One region of the Streptococcus troglodytae genome, then DNA from elsewhere that is predicted to be linked to it. Evidence: predicted binding sites of a transcription regulator. Region 1 holds the regulator's gene; the other holds the start of a gene.
What was found. Region 1 encodes NrdR, which represses ribonucleotide reductase genes. Its sites were predicted from a motif close to ACACNATATATNGTGT; they were not measured.
Positions count from the first base shown of each region.

Region 2: the regulator NrdR is predicted to act here: its motif matches at 6,255-6,270, upstream of SRT_RS07075 (redoxin NrdH).

Region 1 is NZ_AP014612.1:261,813-272,853, forward strand. It holds partial or broken gene SRT_RS01355 (TetR/AcrR family transcriptional regulator) at 1-432, shown strand, start outside; gene SRT_RS01360 (DUF177 domain-containing protein) at 425-961, shown strand; partial or broken gene gcrR (response regulator GcrR) at 1,313-2,004, shown strand; gene nrdR (transcriptional regulator NrdR) at 2,373-2,864, shown strand; gene SRT_RS01375 (DnaD domain protein) at 2,851-4,020, shown strand; gene dnaI (primosomal protein DnaI) at 4,021-4,920, shown strand; gene der (ribosome biogenesis GTPase Der) at 4,933-6,243, shown strand; gene SRT_RS01390 (ribonuclease P) at 6,323-6,949, shown strand; gene SRT_RS01395 (VTT domain-containing protein) at 6,996-7,634, shown strand; gene SRT_RS01400 (response regulator transcription factor) at 8,106-8,858, shown strand; gene SRT_RS01405 (sensor histidine kinase) at 8,855-10,186, shown strand; partial or broken gene SRT_RS01410 (ComC/BlpC family leader-containing pheromone/bacteriocin) at 10,328-10,467, opposite strand; gene SRT_RS01415 (Blp family class II bacteriocin) at 10,734-10,958, shown strand.
Region 2 is NZ_AP014612.1:1,463,797-1,474,837, forward strand. It holds partial or broken gene SRT_RS07055 (putative ABC transporter permease) at 1-747, opposite strand, end outside; gene icd (NADP-dependent isocitrate dehydrogenase) at 1,165-2,346, opposite strand; gene SRT_RS07065 (citrate synthase) at 2,348-3,466, opposite strand; gene acnA (aconitate hydratase AcnA) at 3,471-6,137, opposite strand; gene SRT_RS07075 (redoxin NrdH) at 6,391-6,615, shown strand; gene nrdE (class 1b ribonucleoside-diphosphate reductase subunit alpha) at 6,816-8,975, shown strand; gene SRT_RS07085 (nuclear transport factor 2 family protein) at 9,026-9,412, shown strand; gene nrdF (class 1b ribonucleoside-diphosphate reductase subunit beta) at 9,424-10,383, shown strand; gene SRT_RS07095 (acetylornithine transaminase) at 10,498-11,041, opposite strand, start outside.

The DNA of each region.
Region 1 (11,041 bases):
CCTGCATTATTTGGATATAAACGATTTTATTAGGACAATAGAAGAGAACTTATTTTTAGTCATTGAAGAAAATTTGCAAGATGACCTTTTTTATGACAGTGGTTTAAGTAAACTTCGTTATCTTATTGCTTATGTTGAAAAAAATTATGCTATCTTTCAAATTTTAATTGGAAAAAACGGAGACAAAAATTTTGAACAACGTTTGATTAATCTCATCAAACAATTTATTGTTGGAAATATTGACAAAAATGATCAACATTTTAATATTCCTAAAGATTACATTTTAGATTTGTTGACGATGAGTGTCGTTTCTATTATCTATACTTGGTTTGATGAAGAAACTCCTCGGACAAGTCAAGAGATTATTGATATAATAATTCAAACGCGTTTTTATCACCAGTAGAATTAATAGGAGAAAAAGTCAATGTTTAATGTTATTGATATCAAAAAGCAGGCACAAGGTATTTCCTTTAATGAGAAATTAGACATTGAGGAAGCTGTGCAACAACGAAATCCCGACGTATTGGCTCTAAAAGATGTCTTTGCTAAAGGAAAAGTGACTTATGATGATGGCTTTTATTTATTAAACTACGAGTTAAGCTACATCATCACTTTACCTTCTAGCCGTTCTATGAAACCTGTTGCACAAAAGAAAACTTTTTTCATTAATGAAGTTTTTGTCGAAAATAGTCAGCTAGAAGTCAAAAAAGATTTCATGGATGAGGATCTTATTTTAATTTTAGAAGATGATGGGATTGACCTTGAAGAAAGTGTTATTGATAATATTTTACTCAATATTCCTCTAAAAGTCTTGACTAAAGAAGAGGAAGAGGAACAAAGTTTACCTTCTGGGCAAAATTGGAGTCTTCTTAGTGAAGAGCAATATCAAAATTTACAAAAAGAAAAGAAAGAAAAAAGCAGCCCTTTTGCAGCTTTAGAAGGTCTATTTGATGAGAAATAGACCTTCTTTTTAAGTGATGTTAAAAATAGCTTCAAAGCTTCAAATTGTTCGATAAATCAAATTTTTTTCTTAGAAAAAGTATAGAAAGATGTCCTCTACCCATTGAAAAATGAAACTAGAAATAGTATAATGAAAAAACTAATGGGTTATTTTGAAAAATAAAATACCTAAAAGATTTTGATAGATTTTGTTTTTCCTTGGTAACATAAGGAGTTTCCCATTATAATAATAAAAAACAATGATGTTATAGAACTGTAATAAGTTTGTTGCTTAGAATTTATAGTTTGATTATAAAAGTTTTATTTAATTAAAAATTATTATAGAAAATGTTAGAGTTTTGTTGAGGAGTATATGGCTAAGGACATTTTAATTATTGAAGATGAAAAAAACTTGCAAAGTTTGTTTCTTTAGAATTACAGCATGAAGGATATGAGGTTGAAGTGACATATGATGGGCGTTCTGGACTGGAAAGGGCACTTGAAAAAGATTTCGATCTCATCCTTCTTGATTTAATGTTACCAGAGATGGATGGTTATGAAGTGATTCGTCGTTTACAATTGGAAAAGACAACTTATGTTATTATTATCACTGCTCGTGACTCCATTATGGATATTGTGACTGGTCTTGATCGTGGAGCGGATGGCTATATCGTTAAACCATTTGCTATTGAAGAATTACTAGCTCGTGTTCGTGCCATATTTCGTCGTCAAGATATTGAGAAAGCTAAGCATTCTTCTAACAATGACACTACCTACCGTGATTTGAAATTAGATGTTCATAACCGAGCTGCCATTAGAAATGGTGAGACAATTCCTTTAACTAAGCGTGAATTTGATTTATTAAATGCTCTTGTAGAAAATGTCAATCAAGTCATGACTAGAGAAGAGCTTTTGGCCCGTGTTTGGAAGTATGATCAAGAAGCTGAAACTAATGTTGTCGATGTTTATATTCGCTATCTTCGTGGGAAAATTGATGTTCCCGGTAAAGAAAGTTATATTCAGACTGTCCGCGGCATGGGGTATATCATTCGCGAAAATAATTAATGTCTAGGTCTGTTGAAGTGGTTCAATTGCTATTTTAAATAGGGGCTAACTTTTGTTAAATGGTTCAACAAGTTAAGTCTGTTCTGGACTGCTTAAGGCGAACGGTTACAACCATGATGTGCGGTAAGATTAGAAATTGGATCTCATAGGTATCATTAAAAATGAATGATTAAGCAACGATTTTAGCCGTTGCTTAAGTTTTTATTTCAAATAGACATAAAAGACTATATGAATTCACGATTAGTTACATTTTTTCACCTCAGTCAAGCTTTTGTAGCGAATATAAAGACTCATTTCATTTTCTTTTGTTATGATGAAAAATATGGTAAAATAAAGTATTAATTGAGTCTTAGAATTGAGGTGTTTTCATGCGTTGTCCAAAATGTAATTATCTAAAATCCAGTGTTGTTGATAGCCGTCAAGCTGAGGAAGGAAACACCATTAGACGCCGTCGGGAATGTGAAAATTGTCATACCCGCTTTACAACTTTTGAAAGAATTGAGGAATTACCGCTTTTAGTTGTAAAAAAAGATGGCACTAGAGAGCAATTTTCTCGTGATAAAATTTTCAATGGTATTATCAGAAGTGCTCAAAAACGTCCAGTATCTAGTAGTGCTATTGAAAAAGTTGTCAATGATATTGAACAAAAAATTCGCAGTGATTATGATAGTGAGGTATCTAGCGTTGTCATTGGGAATTTAGTTATGGATGAGTTGGCAGAACTTGATGAAATTACCTATGTTCGTTTTGCTAGTGTTTACCGCAGTTTCAAAGATGTTGATGAGATTGAAGCTCTCCTGCAGCAAATCACAAATCGTGTAAGAAGTAAGAAAAAGAGAAAAGCAGATGAAACCGATTGATGAATTTCTCTATGTCAAGCAAAATTATTTGACTTCTGATACAAATAGTTTGATGCGCCTTTATTTTCCAATTATTGGCAGTGATGCTGCTGGGCTTTATCAATATTTTGTCAGTTTTTTTGATAACGGTGAAAAGAAACACAAATTTAGTGAGATTCTCAATCATACTCAATTTGGAATGGTTTGTTTTGAGAAAGCTTTATCTGTACTGACGGCTATGGACTTGTTAGCTTTTTATCGGCAAGAAAATCTTTATTACATTAAACTAAAAGCTCCTTTAAATGCAGAAACTTTTCTAAAAAATGCTGTTTATCGCAATCTTTTAAAACAAAAAATTGGACAAGTTGCAGTTGAACATTTGGATTTATATCTTCCCCGAGAAGCTCAAGACCTTTCTAAACAATTTTCTGAAGTTTTTACTGCTGCAGGTCAACTCGATTTGAAAATACCCAAGAGTAAGACGGATTTTGACTTAGATCATTTTAAGGATTTAATGATACGAGATAACTTGCAATTTACTGATGAACAAACAGATGTTATTGCGCTGTACATCCTTTCTGAGAAATATCAGCTTACTTGGTATGAGACCTATCTTTTAGCTAAAGAAACTGCTAGCAATTATAGAATTTCTCTAAAACGTATGCAGACTAAACAAGAACAAAGGGACCATATTGATGCAGATAACTCTTTTTCTAAAAAGGAACAAATTATTATAGAAGAGGCTAAAGCTGACAAAGCTGAAGTTTTCCTTGCTAAAATAAAAAAAACAAAACATGCTGCTATTACAAAGGATGAACGCAGCCTGTTAGCAGAGCTTGCAGAGATGGGCTTTTTGGATGAAGTTATTAATATTATGCTGCTGTATACTCTTGATAAAACAAGTACAGCTAATATTAACAAGACTTATATCATGAAAATTGCGAATGATTTTGCTTTTCAAAAGATAGACAGTGCAGAAAAAGCAGTCCTTAAACTACGTAGTTTTGCCGAACGTAAAACAAAGCAAAATCAGAAAAAAATAAAAGAAAGCTCAAGAAGCAATGTTCCTGAATGGAGCAATCAAGACTATCAAAATAAAACAACTGCAGATGAGCAGGCTCGTTTAGACGAGATTAAACGCAAAACTTTAGCAAGATTGAGAAAGGGTGGTGAGTAAGTGGAAACAATTGGACAGACATTGGCTAAAAAAGATAACCATAAGTATGATACAGAAAAAATGACTCAGGCCATTTTATCAGATCAGGAAATTGCTGATTTTATTGCTGCTTACCACCTGTCGAAAGAACAAATTAAAATTAGTTTACCTAAATTTAATCAATATCGCTTAGAGCGTACTCGCTTTGAAAATCATGATCAAGCCTATATTGCCAAGGGCTACCAGCCGCTTCTTGTGATGAATGAAGGTTATGCAGATGTCGCCTATAAAGAGACCAAAGAACTGATTGCTGCCAGGAAGACTCAAGCGATTTCTGACCGGATTAATGTGGTTAGTTTACCGAGATCTTATAAGAACATCTCCTTTGATGATATCAATCTTGATGATGTCAAGCGACTAGATGTCTTTAAAATGGTAGCTGATTTTGTGGAGCAGTATCCAAATCCTGAGCAAAAAGGACTTTATCTTTATGGTGATATGGGAATTGGCAAGTCTTACCTCATGGCAGCCATGGCTCATGAATTGTCAGAACAAAGAGGAGCTGCAACGACGCTGCTGCATTTTCCGAGTTTTACGATTGATGTCAAGAATGCCATCAACACAGGAACGGTTAAGGAAGAAATTGATGCTGTCAAGACGGCTGATATTCTGATTCTTGACGATATTGGTGCTGAACAAAGCACTTCTTGGATTCGTGATGAAGTTCTGCAGGTTATTTTACAATATCGGATGTTAGAAGAATTGCCAACCTTTTTTACCTCTAATTATAGTTTTAAGGATTTAGAGGCGAAATTAGCGAATATAAAAGGGAGCGATGAAACTTGGCAGGCTAAGCGTGTGATGGAGCGTATTCGTTATTTAGCAAAAGAAATTCACCTTGAAGGTGAAAATAGAAGATAAGAAGGAGAAATAATGGCTTTACCAACAGTTGCTATTGTCGGACGTCCAAATGTCGGCAAGTCAGCGCTTTTTAATCGTATAGCTGGTGAGCGTATTTCCATCGTTGAGGATGTTGAAGGAGTAACAAGAGACCGCATTTATACAAATGCGGAATGGCTTAATCGCCAATTTTCAATCATTGATACAGGTGGTATTGACGATGTTGATGCCCCTTTTATGGAACAGATTAAGCATCAAGCTGATATTGCTATGACAGAGGCCGATGTGATTGTTTTTGTGGTATCTGCTAAAGAAGGTATCACAGATGCCGATGAATATGTGGCGAAGATTCTTTATCGGACACACAAGCCGGTTATTTTAGCTGTTAATAAAGTTGATAATCCTGAAATGCGCAGTGCTATTTATGATTTCTATGCCTTGGGACTGGGAGATCCTTATCCTGTTTCTTCTGCTCATGGTATTGGTACAGGAGATATTCTTGATGTTATCGTTGACAATTTACCGACAGAAGCGCAAGAAGAGAATTCAGACATTATTAAGTTTAGTTTGATCGGACGCCCCAATGTTGGTAAATCCAGTTTAATCAATGCTATTTTAGGAGAAGATCGTGTTATAGCATCACCAGTAGCTGGTACGACCCGTGATGCGATTGATACAACCTTCACGGATGAAGAAGGCCAAGAATTTACCATGATTGATACAGCTGGGATGCGTAAGTCAGGTAAAGTTTATGAAAATACAGAGAAATATTCTGTTATGCGTGCCATGCGTGCGATTGATCGTTCAGATATTGTTTTGATGGTGTTGAATGCCGAAGAAGGTATTCGTGAATATGATAAGCGCATCGCTGGTTTTGCTCATGAAGCTGGTAAAGGGATCGTTATCGTTGTGAATAAGTGGGATGCGATTAAGAAAGATAAACGTACTGTTGCGCAATGGGAAGCAGATATTCGTGACAATTTTCAATATATCCCCTATGCCCCCATTGTTTTTGTGTCAGCAGTTACCAAACAACGACTGCATAAATTGCCAGACATGATTAAACAAATTAGCCAAAGTCAAAATACCCGTATTCCATCAGCTGTTTTAAATGATGTTGTTATGGATGCTGTGGCAATCAATCCCACACCGACAGATAAGGGAAAGCGCCTCAAAATTTTTTATGCAACACAGGTTTCGGTCAAGCCGCCAACCTTTGTTATTTTTGTTAATGAAGAAGAGCTGATGCATTTTTCTTATTTGCGTTTTTTGGAAAATCAAATTCGCCAAGCTTTTGTCTTTGAGGGAACCCCTATCCGCTTGATTGCAAGGAAACGAAAATAAAGCAGTCTTTGCTTTCTTACTTTTCTTTTAGGCTTTTAACAATAAGGTAAGCATAGATAAGCTGTATGGAAAGGAAAAAATGTTTGAAAATCTAAAAGCTTATTTGACACAGCAAGGTTTTAAGTATATTAAACCAGAAAAGGCTGGTCCCTTGGCTGAAGAAATGATAGCTTTGAAAACCTTAGGACAATCTGCGCGTGCTGAATTTACAGAGATAGCTAAGATGCTTGCTCTTAAAGTTGCTCCTTTTGAGATGATACGTGTTAGTAATTGGGCTAATCAGGCACAGGTTGCCAGACCGCATTTTTGGTGTTACTATAAACAACCTGAAGACAGTCAGGACGATGTTGGGCTTGCCATCAGGCTTTATGGGAATTCAGCTGATTTTGGTATTTCAGTAGAGGTCAGTTTTATTGAACGTAAAAAATCAAAGGCGACTCTGGCTAAACAGCATAAAGTTTTAGATATACCGATTGCTGAACCGCTTTATTATTTTTCTCAAGAGAAAGGTGAAAGTCATCGGGTTTCAGGAACAGAAGCTTATCGTCAGATGTTACGGCAAAAAGTTGCCAGCGGTCGGGTTCGAAAAGTTTTGGTCAAGTATGACATACCTATATTAGAGGGATTAGATCTAGTTACACTGACTGATCAATTGGCTCATGGCTTTGATAAATTGCTGCCATATTATCGAGCAGCTAACTCATAGGTATTAAACAGCAGTCTAAAAGGATTTAGGATTATTAGAAAAAGTGATGTTTTTTATTGATTTTATTTTACATATTGACAACTATATTTATAGTATTGCTAATGCCGTTGGCCCGTGGACTTACCTAATTCTCTTTTTAGTAATCTTTGTGGAAACGGGTGCCGTCATTCTTCCTTTTCTGCCGGGAGACAGCCTCTTATTTGCAGCAGGTGCTTTAGCGGCCAATCCTAAGATGCATTTTAGTGTTTTGTTTTTTGGTATTTTATTTTTCATAGCTGCTTTTGTTGGAGATACCTGTAATTTCTTTATCGGTCGTACGGCTGGTCATCGTTTGGTTCACCACAAATTTTTCAGTCAATTTATTAAGGAAGATAATATCAAAGATGCTGAGCTTTATTTTGAAAAATACGGTTCAACTTCTATCATTTTAGGACGTTATATCCCGATTATCAGAACTTTTGTTCCTTTTGTAGCTGGTCTTAGTCAATTCCCTGTGCTTTCTTTTATTAAACGCAGTTTTATAGCTGCTTTGTCTTGGACAGTGATTGCTGCAGGATCTGGCTATCTTTTTGGTAACATTCCCTTTGTTAAAACACATTTTTCTGCTATTATCTTGGCCATTGTTTTTGTGACTTTACTACCAAGTATTATTACTGTCGTCAAATCCAGCAGAAAGAGAAAATAATTATAAAATCAATTGACAACGGCTGATTAACAGAAAAAAAGCAGTAATGCTGTTAATCAGTCGTTTTTTGCTGCATAAAACATTTCGAAAGAGCTGAACATGATCAAAAAAATCTTCTTTAGGATTGATTTGTTATCTTCAAGGGCTTAAGACTATATCTATTGCTTATCACTTTTTTGAAAATAGTATAGGTGAGGCAAAGTGGTTAACAGTTTTAGAGAACTGTGATATAATCAAACATAATTTACAGTGGTTCATATTTATAGAAGAAACTTTTCTTTTTTTGCGGTTAGCAAAATGTTTATTATCACTAGAATGAATGAAAAATGCTTAATCACCTGATTGTATTGCGAATAGATAAGTAGGGTAGGGTTATTAAGTTAGTAGATTTTATTGAGTGATATTTTTTTTATACCTTTTTCTGTGTATAGTGTTAATCAGTTAACATAAACAGAAGTTAAAGGAGAAATAATGATTTCTATTTTTGTATTGGAAGATGATTTTTTACAGCAAGGACGTCTTGAAACCACCATTGCAGCTATTATGGAAGAAAAAAACTGGTCTTATAAAGAATTGACTATTTTTGGAAAACCACAACAACTTATTGATACTATCCCAGAAAAGGGCAGTCACCAGATTTTCTTTTTGGATATTGAAATCAAAAAAGAGGAAAAGAAAGGACTGGAAGTAGCTAATCAGATTAGACAGCATAATCCTAGTGCGGTTATTGTCTTTGTCACGACACATTCTGAGTTTATGCCCCTCACTTTTCAGTATCAGGTATCTGCTTTGGATTTTATTGATAAATCTTTGAATCCTGAGGAGTTCTCCAGCCGCATTGTATCAGCGCTGTATTATGCTATGGAAAACAGCCAGAAGAATGGTCAATCAGAGGAACTTTTTATTTTCCATTCATCTGAAACTCAGTTTCAGGTCCCTTTTGCTGAGATTCTGTATTTTGAAACATCTTCAACAGCCCATAAGCTCTGCCTTTATACTTATGATGAACGGATTGAATTTTATGGTAGTATGTCTGACATTATTAAAATGGATAAGAGACTTTTTCAGTGCCATCGCTCTTTTATTGTCAATCCTGCCAATATTACCCGTATTGATCGGAAAAAACGCTTGGCCTATTTTCGAAATAATAAGTCTTGTCTTATTTCACGAACTAAGTTAACAAAACTGAGAGCTGTGATTGCTGATCAAAGGAGAGCAAAATGAATGAAGCCTTAATGATACTTTCAAATGGTTTATTAACTTATCTAACCGTTCTATTTCTCTTGTTTCTATTTTCTAAGGTAAGTAATGTCACTTTATCGAAAAAGGAATTAACTCTTTTTTCGATAAGCAATTTTCTGATAATGATTGCTGTTACGATGGTAAATGTAAACCTGTTTTATCCTGCAGAGCCTCTTTATTTTATAGTTTTATCAATTTATCTTAATAGACAGAATAGTCTTTCTCTAAATATATTTTATGGTCTGCTGCCTGTTGCCAGTTCTGACTTGTTTAGACGGGCAATCATATTCTTTATCTTGGATGGAAATCAAGGAATTGTAATGGGCAGTAGCATTATAACCACCTATATGATCGAGTTTGCAGGAATAGCGCTAAGTTACCTCTTTCTAAGTGTGTTCAATGTTGATATTGGTCGACTTAAAGATAGTTTGACCAAGATGAAGGTCAAAAAACGCTTGATCCCAATGAATATTACTATGCTTCTATACTACCTTTTAATACAGGCATTGTATGTTATAGAGAGTTATAATGTGATACCGACTTTAAAATTTTGTAAATTTGTCGTTATTGTCTATCTTATTTTATTTTTGATTCTGATCTCATTTTTAAGCCAATATACCAAACAAAAGGTTCAAAATGAGATAATGGCACAAAAGGAAGCTCAGATTCGAAATATCACCCAGTATAGTCAGCAGATAGAATCTCTTTACAAGGATATTCGAAGTTTCCGCCATGATTATCTGAATATTTTAACTAGCCTCAGATTAGGCATTGAAAATAAAGATTTAGCTAGTATTGAAAAGATTTACCATCAGGTTTTAGAAAAAACAAGACCTCAATTGCAGGATACCCGTTATAATATCGGCCATCTAGCTAATATCCAAAACGATGCTGTCAAGGGTATCTTGTCAGCAAAAATCTTAGAAGCTCAGAATAAAAAAATTGCTGTCAATGTAGAAGTCTCAAGTCAAATACAGCTGCCTGAGATGGAGTTGCAGTTGCTTGATTTCATTACCATACTTTCTATCTTGTGCGATAATGCTATTGAGGCCGCTCTCGAATCACCAAAACCTAAAGTTCAGTTAGCCTTTTTTAAGAAAAATGGCAACATAGTCTTTATCATTCAGAATTCCACCAAAGAAAAACAAATAGATGTGAGTAACATTTTTAAAGAAAACTATTCCACTAAGGGCTCCAATCGCGGTATTGGTTTAGCAAAGGTGAATCATATTCTTGAACATTATCCCAAAACCAGTTTACAAACAAGCAGTCATCATCATTTATTCAAGCAAATCCTAATAATGAAATAGAGGAGGCCTATTCTCTAAGAGATAGTTTTATCCTTTCATCCACGACAGCACACTTGATTATTTAACCCTGTATTCTTATTTTACATTTAAAAAGGCTGGAATAACAAATCCAGCCTTGTTTTATTCTAATGTTAGTCTATCTTATTTTCCCAAAGCTTGTGTAAAACTTCTGTTAAACAGTCGGAAAATGTTGGTAGGCTTCCGCTTCCGCCAATGCTAATCTCTAATTCATCAGTCTTAATTTCTTTAAAGTCATTTTTTAATGGTAGTGTTTCTTTCATTTTATATCTCCTTTTTTTGACTATAATTAGTATACTATTTTTTATGAAAAAATCATGGATTTTCTTGAAAAAGTAATCTTTTCCTTAGGACACATAATGTAAAATTAGCTGGTAATGGTAGTTTCAGAACATCAAAAATGACCGTTTAGGACAAAATAGCTACCGTTTAGGATATTTCGCCCCATTTTGAAAATAAATTGTTATACTAAAGATGTCGGTTGCGCAGCCAGACAAAAAACTAAAAATGGAAAAGGGGTATTTATCATATGAATACACAAACATTTGAACAATTTGACGTAATGGATAATGAAGCACTTTCAGCTGTTGAAGGTGGAAGTAAACCAGGTTTTGGTGAATTTGCTTCAGCTCTAGCCATTTGTACAGGATCGGGAGCAATGATTGGTTCAGCTTTTCCAGTTGTTGGAACAGTTGGGGGAGCTATCTTAGGGGCTCAGTATTGCACTGCTGGTTGGGGAGTTTTAAGGCGATAAAGCAAAATGAATGTGGAGGAAAATATTATGAATTTTGATGTGAATGGTTATAATGATTTAACAAAAGATGAATTATCTCAAAC
Region 2 (11,041 bases), 900 kb from region 1:
ACAGCTGTCACAAAAGGAGCATCCTTGAGTTTTAATTTGTGGTAATTGCGCAACATACGGCGTTGATGGAAGCGAAAAGGCTGAATACCTTTTTCTCGAAACATCTTTTCAATCTGCAAATGAAACTGTCTGAGACTCAGATAAAAAAGTCTGTTTCCTCTTCCAAATTTCCCCAGATTTCTCTTAAATATGCCTGAATATCCTTACCTTCCGCGCTCACTTTCTGCTCTAAAGATAAAGCTGCCCGCTGAAAGCTGGCCAAGTCACTCACTGTCCAAATAAAATCAATTGTCATAAACAGGGCTATACCCAAAGCCCACCAAGCATTCACCCTTACCAGCAGCTGCATAATTGAGGGCTGGATGAATTTCACAAGAAAACAACACCAAATCCCCAAAACAAAGAAATGCGAGGTGCAATTCGGCCTTTAATATTTCCTGCTTCTTGGCTGTAATCCCATAATTTCATATGAAATACCCTCTCCAAGAAACAAGCCGCCACATATTCAAAAACTGTCGCAATAATAAGACCGCTAAAAAACAAGATTGGCAAATTTTCCTGAAAGGGTTTCGTCAAAAACAAAACAGTTGTTACCGCAAAACCATAAACAGGACAGTAAGGCCCTGCTAAAAATCCACGATAGACAAACTGCTTATCTTTTAATGAACAGTAGACTGTTTCCCAAAGCCATCCGATAAAAGAATAAATAAAAAAGAGAAAAACAAGATTCGATATAGAATACCACATGAATTTACCTTCACTATTAAGATGTCAAAAATTTTTCTTGTTTTTTAATAGTGTCCTTCTATAAAATAATTTTACCATAACAGCCCTTTTCTTACACATTTAAAAATAATGAAAAGACTGAGATAAAAATATCCCAACCTTTTTTTATTGTGCAGTGTTCTCGTCTAATACAGTAATTATTGGAATTTTCGCAACTTGGCTTTTAAACTTAACCTTTTAATAGACCACTGAATTGTTAAAGTATCCTTTGCTCTGCAAGTAGCGTCCACAATCGTTTGAAAAACAGTTGGAACTTATCTAAGATCACGAAGGTCAGTTTATGTCAATATCTAATCAACTTTGCGGAAGGTGAACCAACAAAATCGAAATTACCATTTCATTACGAATTACCAATTTTTGTCCTATTCTCTAAAAAATCTATAAATAAGTCAATAAAACTTCAGAAAACTGACGGGTTGTCAATGCTTCAACCCCTAGTGCCTTGGCAAAATCAATGGTAACTTGACCATTTCCAATAGCTTTTTCAACAGCTTTCACGATTAAATCTGAGACTTTTGACCAACCAATATAGTCAAAAAGCATGCAGCCTGATAATAAAAGGGAAGATGGGTTAGCCAAATCTTGACCCGCAATATCTGGAGCCGTTCCATGAGTTGCTTCAAAAATAGCATGTCCCGTTTGATAGTTAATGTTAGCTCCGGGCGAAATACCAATTCCGCCAACTTGTGCCGCTAAGGCATCACTGGCATAGTCCCCATTGAGATTCGTTAAGGCAACTACATCAAAACGCTCAGGCTTGAGCAGAATTTGCTGCAAGAAATTGTCAGCAATAATATCATCAACTACCAATTGACCACTGGCAAGTTTGGCAGCGTACTCACGTTTTGCTAATTCATAGCCCCATTTTCTAAAGCCACCTTCAGTGAATTTTTGAATATTTCCTTTATGAACCAAAGTTACCTTGGTCAGATTATTGGTCAGAGCATATTCAATAGCTGCACGAATCAAACGTTGGCTGCCTTCGATTGAAATAGGTTTAATCCCTATACTACTGCTTTTAGGAAAACGAATTTTCTTAATCTGCATATCATCTTGTAAAAAGTTGATGACCTTTTGAACTTCTGCTGTACCCGCATTCCATTCAATACCTGCGTAAATATCCTCAGTATTTTCTCGAAAAATGGTAATAGCCGTTTTTTCAGGATGCTTAAGCGGACTAGGGACACCTTTGAAATAACGCACTGGACGCACACAGGCAAAGAGATCCAACTCTTGACGCAGAGCAACATTCAAGGAACGAACGCCGCCTCCAACAGGAGTTTCCAAGGGGCCTTTGATAGCCAGTAGATGCGTCTTGATAACTTCTAAAGTCTCATCAGGCAGCCAGTTGCCTGTTTCATCATAAGCTTTCTTTCCAGCTAAAACCTCACGCCAAACAACCTGCTTGTGACCTCCATAAGCTTTGGCAATGGCTTTATCAAAAACGATTTGCGCATTCTTCCAAATATCCTGACCAACACCATCTCCTTCAATGTAAGGTATGATAGGCTTATCAGGCACCTGTAATTTCCCTTCTTCAAATCTTACTGTTTCTGCCATCTTATCTCCTTTCAATAGGAATATAGCGTAACTTCCTCATACCAGTATAGTGAGAGCGCGGACGGATTAATTTGTTATTTTTTTGCTGCTCTTGAATATGGGCAATCCAACCCGAAACACGGCTCATGGCAAAGATTAAGGTGAAAATAGAACTATCAATACCTAAAACATGGTAAACGGTAGCTGAGTAAAAATCAACATTAGGAATTAGATTTTTCTTTTGCTTCATATAATTTTCAACTTTTTTGGATAATTGATACCAAATGTCACGCTCCGTTCCCTTGGTCAATTCTCTAGCCATTTCGCGCAAATATTTTTCCCGTGGATCTTGTGTCTGATAAACGCGATGCCCAAAGCCCATGATTTTTTCTTTAGAATTGAGTTTTTCTTGCAAGTAACTGTCAACATCACCGTATGCACGAATCTCTCTTAGCATGTCAAATACACGTTCATTGGCACCACCATGCAAGGGACCTTTTAAGGTTCCAATAGCTGTTGTTACACAAGAGTAAATATCTGATAGAGTTGAGGCACAAACTCTAGCTGCAAAGGTAGAAGCATTAAGTTCATGTTCAGCATGTAGAACAAGCGCACGATTCATAGCTAAAGTCTCCAGTTCACTTGGAAGGCGGCCATTTAACATATATAGAAAATTAGCAGCGAAACCAAGATCCTTTCTAGGAGCGATAGGAGACAGCCCCTGACGCAATCTTGCAAAGGCTGCAATAATGGTTGGTATCTTGGCCATCAACTGAATACTTTGGTCATAAGTGGCTTCTACACTTCTTTCCTCAGCTTTTAAATGATAAACGCCTAATAAACTTACCGTTGAACGCAAAACGCTCATGGGGTGCAGGTGCTGGCGCGATTGAATGAGAATACATTGTTCGATGGCATCACTTATCGCATAATTTTGGCGTAACTTCTCTTCAAATTGCTTCAGTTCAATTGCTGTTGGTAAATGAAGATTCCAAAGGAGGTAAATAACCTCTTCAAACCTAGCCTTATTGTCCATTAGGTCAGCAATATCATAACCTGCATACAAGAGTTTATTATCCTTGATGGCACTAATTCTTGTATCACAGGCAATCATGTTCTTTAAGCCATTTGTTTCTGCCATAGACTTAACCTCCATTCAATTTTTTACGCACAACCATCGGAAGAACACCGCCGTTTTGATAATAGCGAATATCAGCATCTGCATCAAAGCGTAAGAGCACTTGAAATTCTTTAGTCCCTTCCTTAGAAATAGCTTTTACCTTAACGATATCATGAACTTGTGGCTGCTCAGGAAGTTCCACGGTGTAAGTCTCGTATCCTGTTAATTGAAGACTATCAGCCGTTTGACTATCAAGAAATTGTAGAGGTAAAATTCCCATCATGACTAAATTAGAACGATGAATCCGCTCAAAGCTTTCTGCTAAGACGACCTTGACACCTAAAAGATTGGCACCTTTAGCAGCCCAATCACGACTAGAGCCCATACCATAGTCTTTTCCTGCAATAACGATAGTGGAAACATCGTTTTTCTTATAATTCATGGCAGCTTCATAAATCGGTAAGATTTCTCCTTCATATTTTGTGTAACCTCCGATTTTGCCATCAGCTAATTCATTTTTGATACGAATATTTGCGAAAGTTCCTCGCATCATGACCTCGTGATTACCACGACGGCTACCGTAAGAATTGAATTCAGCATAAGTCACCCCATTTTCTTCTAAATAGCGAGCTGCTGGGCTATTTCTCGCAATATTACCTGCTGGGGAAATATGATCTGTGGTTACAGAATCTCCAAACTTGGCTAAAACCTTTAATGCACTTAAGTCTATTTTGTTCTCAGTATTTGCCAAGTTTTCAAAATAAGGAGGATTTTGGATATAGGTAGAAGCTTGATTCCATTGGTAATTTTTTGAATTTTCTGTTTCGATCTGATTCCATTTTTGACTATCAGAAAAAATATGACCATATTCTTCTTCAAATAATTCAGCCGTTACAAACTGTTCAATATAAAACAGTACTTCTTCTTTTGCAGGCATGACATCTTCAAGATAAACAGCCTGACCATTTTTGTCATAGCCTAAAGGCTCAGAAGTTAAGTCAATATTGGTAGTACCTGCCAAAGCGTAAGCTACAACTAAAGACGGGCTAGCTAAGAAGTTAGCTTTGACAAGCGGATTGACCCGCCCTTCAAAATTCCGATTTCCTGACAGAACTGCACTAACTAATAAATCTTTCTCTTGAACAGCCTTGACAACTTCTGGAACTAAATCACCTGAATTACCGATACAAGTTGTACAACCGTAGCCAACCAAATTGAATCCAAGCTTATCCAGATAGGGTTGTAGGCCACTCTTTCGCAAATAAGCAGTAACCACTTTAGAACCTGGAGCTAAAGATGTTTTCACTGTTTTGGCAACCGAGAGACCACGCTCAACTGCTTTTTTAGCCAAAAGTCCAGCTGATAAAAGGACATAGGGATTAGAAGTATTGGTACAAGAAGTAATGGCTGCAATGGCAACATGACCTGTTTTGACTTCCAGTTCCTGACCATCATCCAAATAAACAGTCGCCTTTTTAGCCAACTCATCAGCTCCTAGACCAAAACCGCGGACACCAGACTGACGTACCAAACTCGCCTGAAATTCTTCTTTGGCTTGACCCAATTCAATCAAATCTTGAGGCCGTTTAGGGCCTGAAATAGAAGGTTTAATGGCTGATAAATCAATTTCAACTATTTTAGTGTAGGAAGGCAGATTTGTCATATCATGGTAAAGATGATTTCGCTTAGCATATTCTTTTGTTAGTGCAATATGTTCTGCTGAGCGATTGGTCAATTTCATATAATTTAAGGTTTCATTATCAATCGGAAAATAACCACAGGTTGCACCATATTCAGGTGCCATATTGGCAACCGTTGCGCGATCTGCCAAAGAAAGGCCAGCTAAACCGGGGCCAAAGAACTCAACAAACTTGCCAACAACATTTTCCAAGCGAAGCTTTTGGGTTACCTTAAGTGCTAAATCTGTAGCTGTCGCTACTTTAGGAAGCTCTCCATAAAGACGAACACCGATGACTTCTGGAATGGGAAAATAAGAAGCTTCTCCTAACATAGCTGCTTCAGCTTCAATACCACCGACACCCCAGCCTAAAACACCGATGCCATTGATCATGGTTGTATGGCTGTCTGTACCAAACATCGAATCGGGATACAAGAAACCATCCTTATTAATAATCACATCACTCAAAAATTCAATATTGACCTGATGAATAATACCTGTTGCTGGAGGAATGGCCCGATAATTCTCAAAAGTTTTTTCAGCCCATTTAAGAAATTCATAACGCTCATTATTTCGTTCAAATTCTAAATCAATATTAGCGTCAAATGCGTCTTGATTGCCAAAAAAATCAACTTGAACACTATGATCAATAACCAAATCCACTGGAATTTCAGGATTGATTAAATCTGGACTGCCACCATTTTTAACGACAGCATCCCGCATAGAAGCTAAGTCAACAACAACAGGAACACCTGTAAAATCCTGCAAAATGACTCGACTGGGTTTAAAAGGTACTTCTCCTTGAGGAGCTTTTGAATTATAATGAAAAAGAGTTTCTATGTTATGTTTTTTAACATCAATGTTATCATATTTTCTCAATAAACTTTCAAGTAAAACTTTAATCGTATAGGGGAGACTATCAAGCTCTATATTATAGTCTTTAGAAGCTTTTACCAAATCAATATAGTGATATTTTTGCTTATTTAACGTAAAAGTTGATGCATAATTAATCATAATCAGCCTCCTTTTTTCTTAATTAATTAAAATTATACAATTATCCGAATAATTAAACAAGAAAAATCTTGCATTTTATGTTATGTTTTATAACATAAAGATAGACAATTGGACCTAACACTATATCTTGTGGGATTTGAAAACTTTGGTACTATATTTTGTGTTTTTTTGAGCAACTTCCCTTGCTTTTTTTCTTATTTTTAGATATGCTAATAAAGCAACTTATAAAAGTTAAAAAATTTAGGAGGAAAAAATGGCTAAAATTACTGTTTTTTCAAAAAATAACTGTATGCAATGCAAAATGACTAAGAAGTTTCTGGAACAGCATAACGCTGATTTTGAAGAAATCAATATTGACGAACAACCAGAAAAAATCGAATATGTCAAAAGTCTAGGATTTACTGCTGCTCCTGTTATTGAAGCAGGCGATCTTGTCTTCTCGGGATTTCAGCCTGCTAAATTGAAGACCATTATTTAAGCAATTCGATAACAAAATCAGCAATAAGTTCATTAGTTGTGGCATTTCTGTACCACAACTAATGAACTGGGGAATGTCTCACAATTTGCTTTGGCAATTAAACTTTTTTACCCTTGCGTTTTGTCACTATATTTTAAAGAAAGAGGTTGGGAAATTTCCAACCCCCTTCTTATGTAAAAAAATAATAAGGAATTAGATAGATGAGTTTAAAAAATCTTGGCGATATCTCTTACTTTCGCTTAAACAATGAAATTAATCGTCCTATTAATGGACAAATTCCACTTCATAAGGATAAGGAAGCTTTGGAAGCTTTCTTTAAAGAAAATGTCAAGCCAAATACCAAGACATTTGACAGTATTACTGATAAAATTCAGTTTTTAGTGGCTAATGACTATATCGAAGCTGAATTTATTGCTAAATATCAGTCGGAATTTATTGAACAGCTGTCTCAGGATCTTCATGCTTATGATTTTCAGTTTAAATCATTTATGGCGGCTTACAAATTTCATCAACAATATGCTCTAAAAACCAATGATGGGGAAGAATACTTAGAAAGCATTGAAGATCGCGTACTTTTCAACGCCCTTTATTTTGCTGATGGCAATGAGAATTTAGCTCATGACTTAGCCATGGAAATGATTGCCCAGCGTTATCAGCCTGCCACACCTTCTTTTCTTAATGCTGGACGCAGCCGCCGCGGTGAATTGGTTTCTTGCTTCCTTATTCAAGTGACTGATGATATGAATTCAATCGGACGTTCGATCAACTCCGCTTTGCAATTGTCCCGTATTGGGGGAGGCGTTGGGATTTCCTTAAGTAACCTGCGTGAAGCTGGTGCTCCTATCAAGGGATTTGCCGGAGCTGCATCTGGTGTTGTTCCTGTTATGAAGCTGTTTGAAGATAGTTTTTCTTATTCTAACCAACTCGGACAGCGTCAAGGTGCCGGTGTTGTTTATTTAGATGTCTTCCATCCAGATATCATGGCCTTTCTTTCAACCAAGAAGGAAAATGCTGACGAAAAGGTTCGTGTTAAGACACTTTCTTTAGGTATTACCATTCCTGATAAGTTTTACGAATTAGCTCGCAGGAATGAAGACATGTACCTCTTTAGTCCCTATTCTATTGAACGTGAATATGGTGTTCCTTATAACTATCTTGATATTACTGAAAAATACGATGAATTAGTCGCCAACCCTAAGATTATCAAAACAAAGATTAAGGCTCGCGATTTGGAAACTGAAATTTCTAAATTACAGCAGGAATCTGGTTATCCTTACGTTGTCAATATTGATACAGCTAACCGCTCCAATCCAATTGATGGCAAAATTATCATGTCCAATCTCTGCTCGGAAATCCTTCAGGTTCAAACACCGAGTCAAATCAATGACGCGCAAGAATTTGTTAAAATGGGAACCGATATTTCCTGTAATCTTGGTTCCACAAATGTTGTCAATATGATGACCTCACCTGATTTTGGTCGTTCTATAAAAGCCATGACACGTGCTCTGACTTTCGTTACAGATTCATCACATATTGATGCTGTCCCTTCTATTAAAAACGGCAATAAGCAGGCACATACTTTTGGACTTGGTGCTATGGGACTGCATTCTTATTTGGCACAAAATCACATTGAATACGGCAGTCCTGAATCCATCGAGTTTACTGATATTTACTTTATGCTTATGAACTATTGGACTCTAGTAGAATCCAATAATATCGCTCGCGAGCGTCAAGAAACATTTGTTGGTTTCGATAAATCAAAATACGCTGATGGTACCTATTTTGATAAGTATGTGACGGGACAGTTTGTTCCAAAATCTGACAAAGTTAAAGAACTTTTTGCAGACCACTTTATTCCACAAGCTGCTGACTGGAAAGCCCTTCGTCAAGCTGTTATGAAAGATGGTCTCTACCACCAGAATCGTCTTGCCGTTGCTCCAAATGGTTCTATTTCTTACATTAATGATGTTTCTGCATCTATTCATCCTATTACCCGTCGAATTGAAGAGCGTCAAGAAAAGAAAATCGGAAAAATTTATTATCCAGCAGCTGGGTTGTCAACAGGTACCATTCCTTATTATACTTCTGCCTATGACATGGATATGCGTAAAGTGATTGACGTCTATGCCGCAGCTACACAACACGTTGACCAAGGCATGTCATTGACACTCTTTATGCGCAGTGATATTCCACAAGGCATTTATGAATGGAAAACAGAGAGCAAACAAACCACACGTGACTTGTCTATTCTGCGCAATTACGCCTTCAACAAGGGTGTCAAATCCATCTACTATATCCGCACCTTCACTGATGATGGTGATGAAGTTGGTGCTAATGAATGTGAAAGCTGTGTGATCTAGAAGAATTTTTATGATGAATATAATACGTTGGTAAAAAAGGAAGTATTACTATGTCACTATTAGACAAAAACAAAGAAACTGCAATACAATTTTACAAAACAGCCTTTGAAGGTAATCCACGACAAGCAGTAAAACAATATGTCGGTTCAGAATACCGTCAACATAATCCCTTAGTTGAAGATGGAACTACAGGATTCATTGCTTATTTCGAGAATATGGCTACAAAATATCCTGACAAATCTGTTAATTTTGTTCGCAGTATCGCTGAGGGGGATCTTGTAGCACTCCACACGCATCAAATTTGGGGCGAGCCAGACAACAAAGAATACGTCACAATGGATTTCTTTCGCTTTGATGATAAGGGAAAAATCATTGAACATTGGGATAGTATTCAAGAAGTAGTAACTGATACCAAATCAGGGCGTACGATGTACTAAGGGAGAAAAACATGACAACTTACTATGAAGCAATCAACTGGAACGAAATCGAAGATGTCATTGACAAGTCGACTTGGGAAAAATTAACCGAGCAATTTTGGCTGGATACCCGTATTCCTCTGTCAAATGACTTGGATGACTGGCGTAAATTATCTGCCGCAGAAAAAGACCTCGTTGGTAAAGTTTTTGGCGGCCTAACATTATTAGACACCATGCAATCCCAATCAGGTGTGGAAGCTATTCGCGGCGATGTTCGCACACCACACGAAGAAGCTGTGTTGAACAATATCCAATTTATGGAATCTGTTCATGCTAAATCTTATTCTTCTATCTTTTCAACCCTTAATACCAAATCAGAAATTGAAGAAATTTTTGAATGGACTAATAATAATGAATATCTGCAAAAAAAGGCTAAGATTATTAATGAGATCTATGAAAATGGAAATGCTCTCCAAAAGAAAGTCGCTTCCACTTTCCTCGAAACTTTTCTTTTCTACTCAGGTTTCTTTACACCACTCTACTACCTTGGTAACAATAAACTAGCCAATGTGGCTGAAATCATTAAGCTTATTATTCGTGATGAGTCTGTTCATGGTACCTACATTGGCTACAAATTCCAGCTTGGCTTTAATGAATTGTCTGAAGAAGAACAAAGCGAATTTCGTGATTGGATGTATGATTTACTCTACCAACTCTATGAGAATGAGGAACTTTATACCCAAACACTCTATGATCCAGTCGGCTGGACTGAGGAAGTCATGACCTTCCTGCGTTATAATGCCAATAAAGCACTCATGAATTTGGGACAGGATCCTCTTTTTCCAGATACCGCCAATGATGTCAATCCAATTGTCATGAATGGTATCTCGACGGGAACATCAAACCACGATTTCTTCTCACAAGTCGGTAATGGTTACCTGCTTGGTTCTGTTGAAGCCATGCATGATGACGATTATCTCATGGGAAAATAAGCCAATCATTATTCAAATAAATTAAAAAGAAGAAGCACTTATCAAATGTCTCGCTTTAGAGCTAGGTATATTGATAAGTGCTTCTTCTTTTTAATTGTATTGATCACTATTATTTTAGCAATTATGCTGTTCAAACACCTCCTGTAAAATCATTATGCCTTGATTGATCTCATCCTTGGTCAGAGTCAGCGGCGGTAAGAGCCTGATAACATTGGTTCCTGCTGTCAGGACGATCAAACCTCGGTCGCGAGCAGCCTCAACCAGCTGACAGAGGTCAGCCGTCGTTTCAATGCCTATCATATAACCCAGTCCGCGCACTTGAATGACTTTATCAGCAGCCTGCAAGGCAGCTGTGAGCTGCTCTTGTAAATAATGAGCATTCTCCCGAACCTGTTCTAAAAAACCTGCCTTAGTCATAATATCAAGAACGGTTGAACTGGCTGCCATGGCTAATTTATTGCCGCCAAAGGTTGAACCGTGCGAACCGGGACCAAAGGCACTGCCAAACTGCTCTTTTGCCAACATGGCACCGACAGGGACACCATTGGCTAAACCTTTTGCCAGCGTAAAAATATCTGGCTCAATACCATAGTGCTGGAAAGCATAGAGCTTGCCAGTCCGTCCCATACCTGTTTGCACCTCATCTATGATAAGCAGC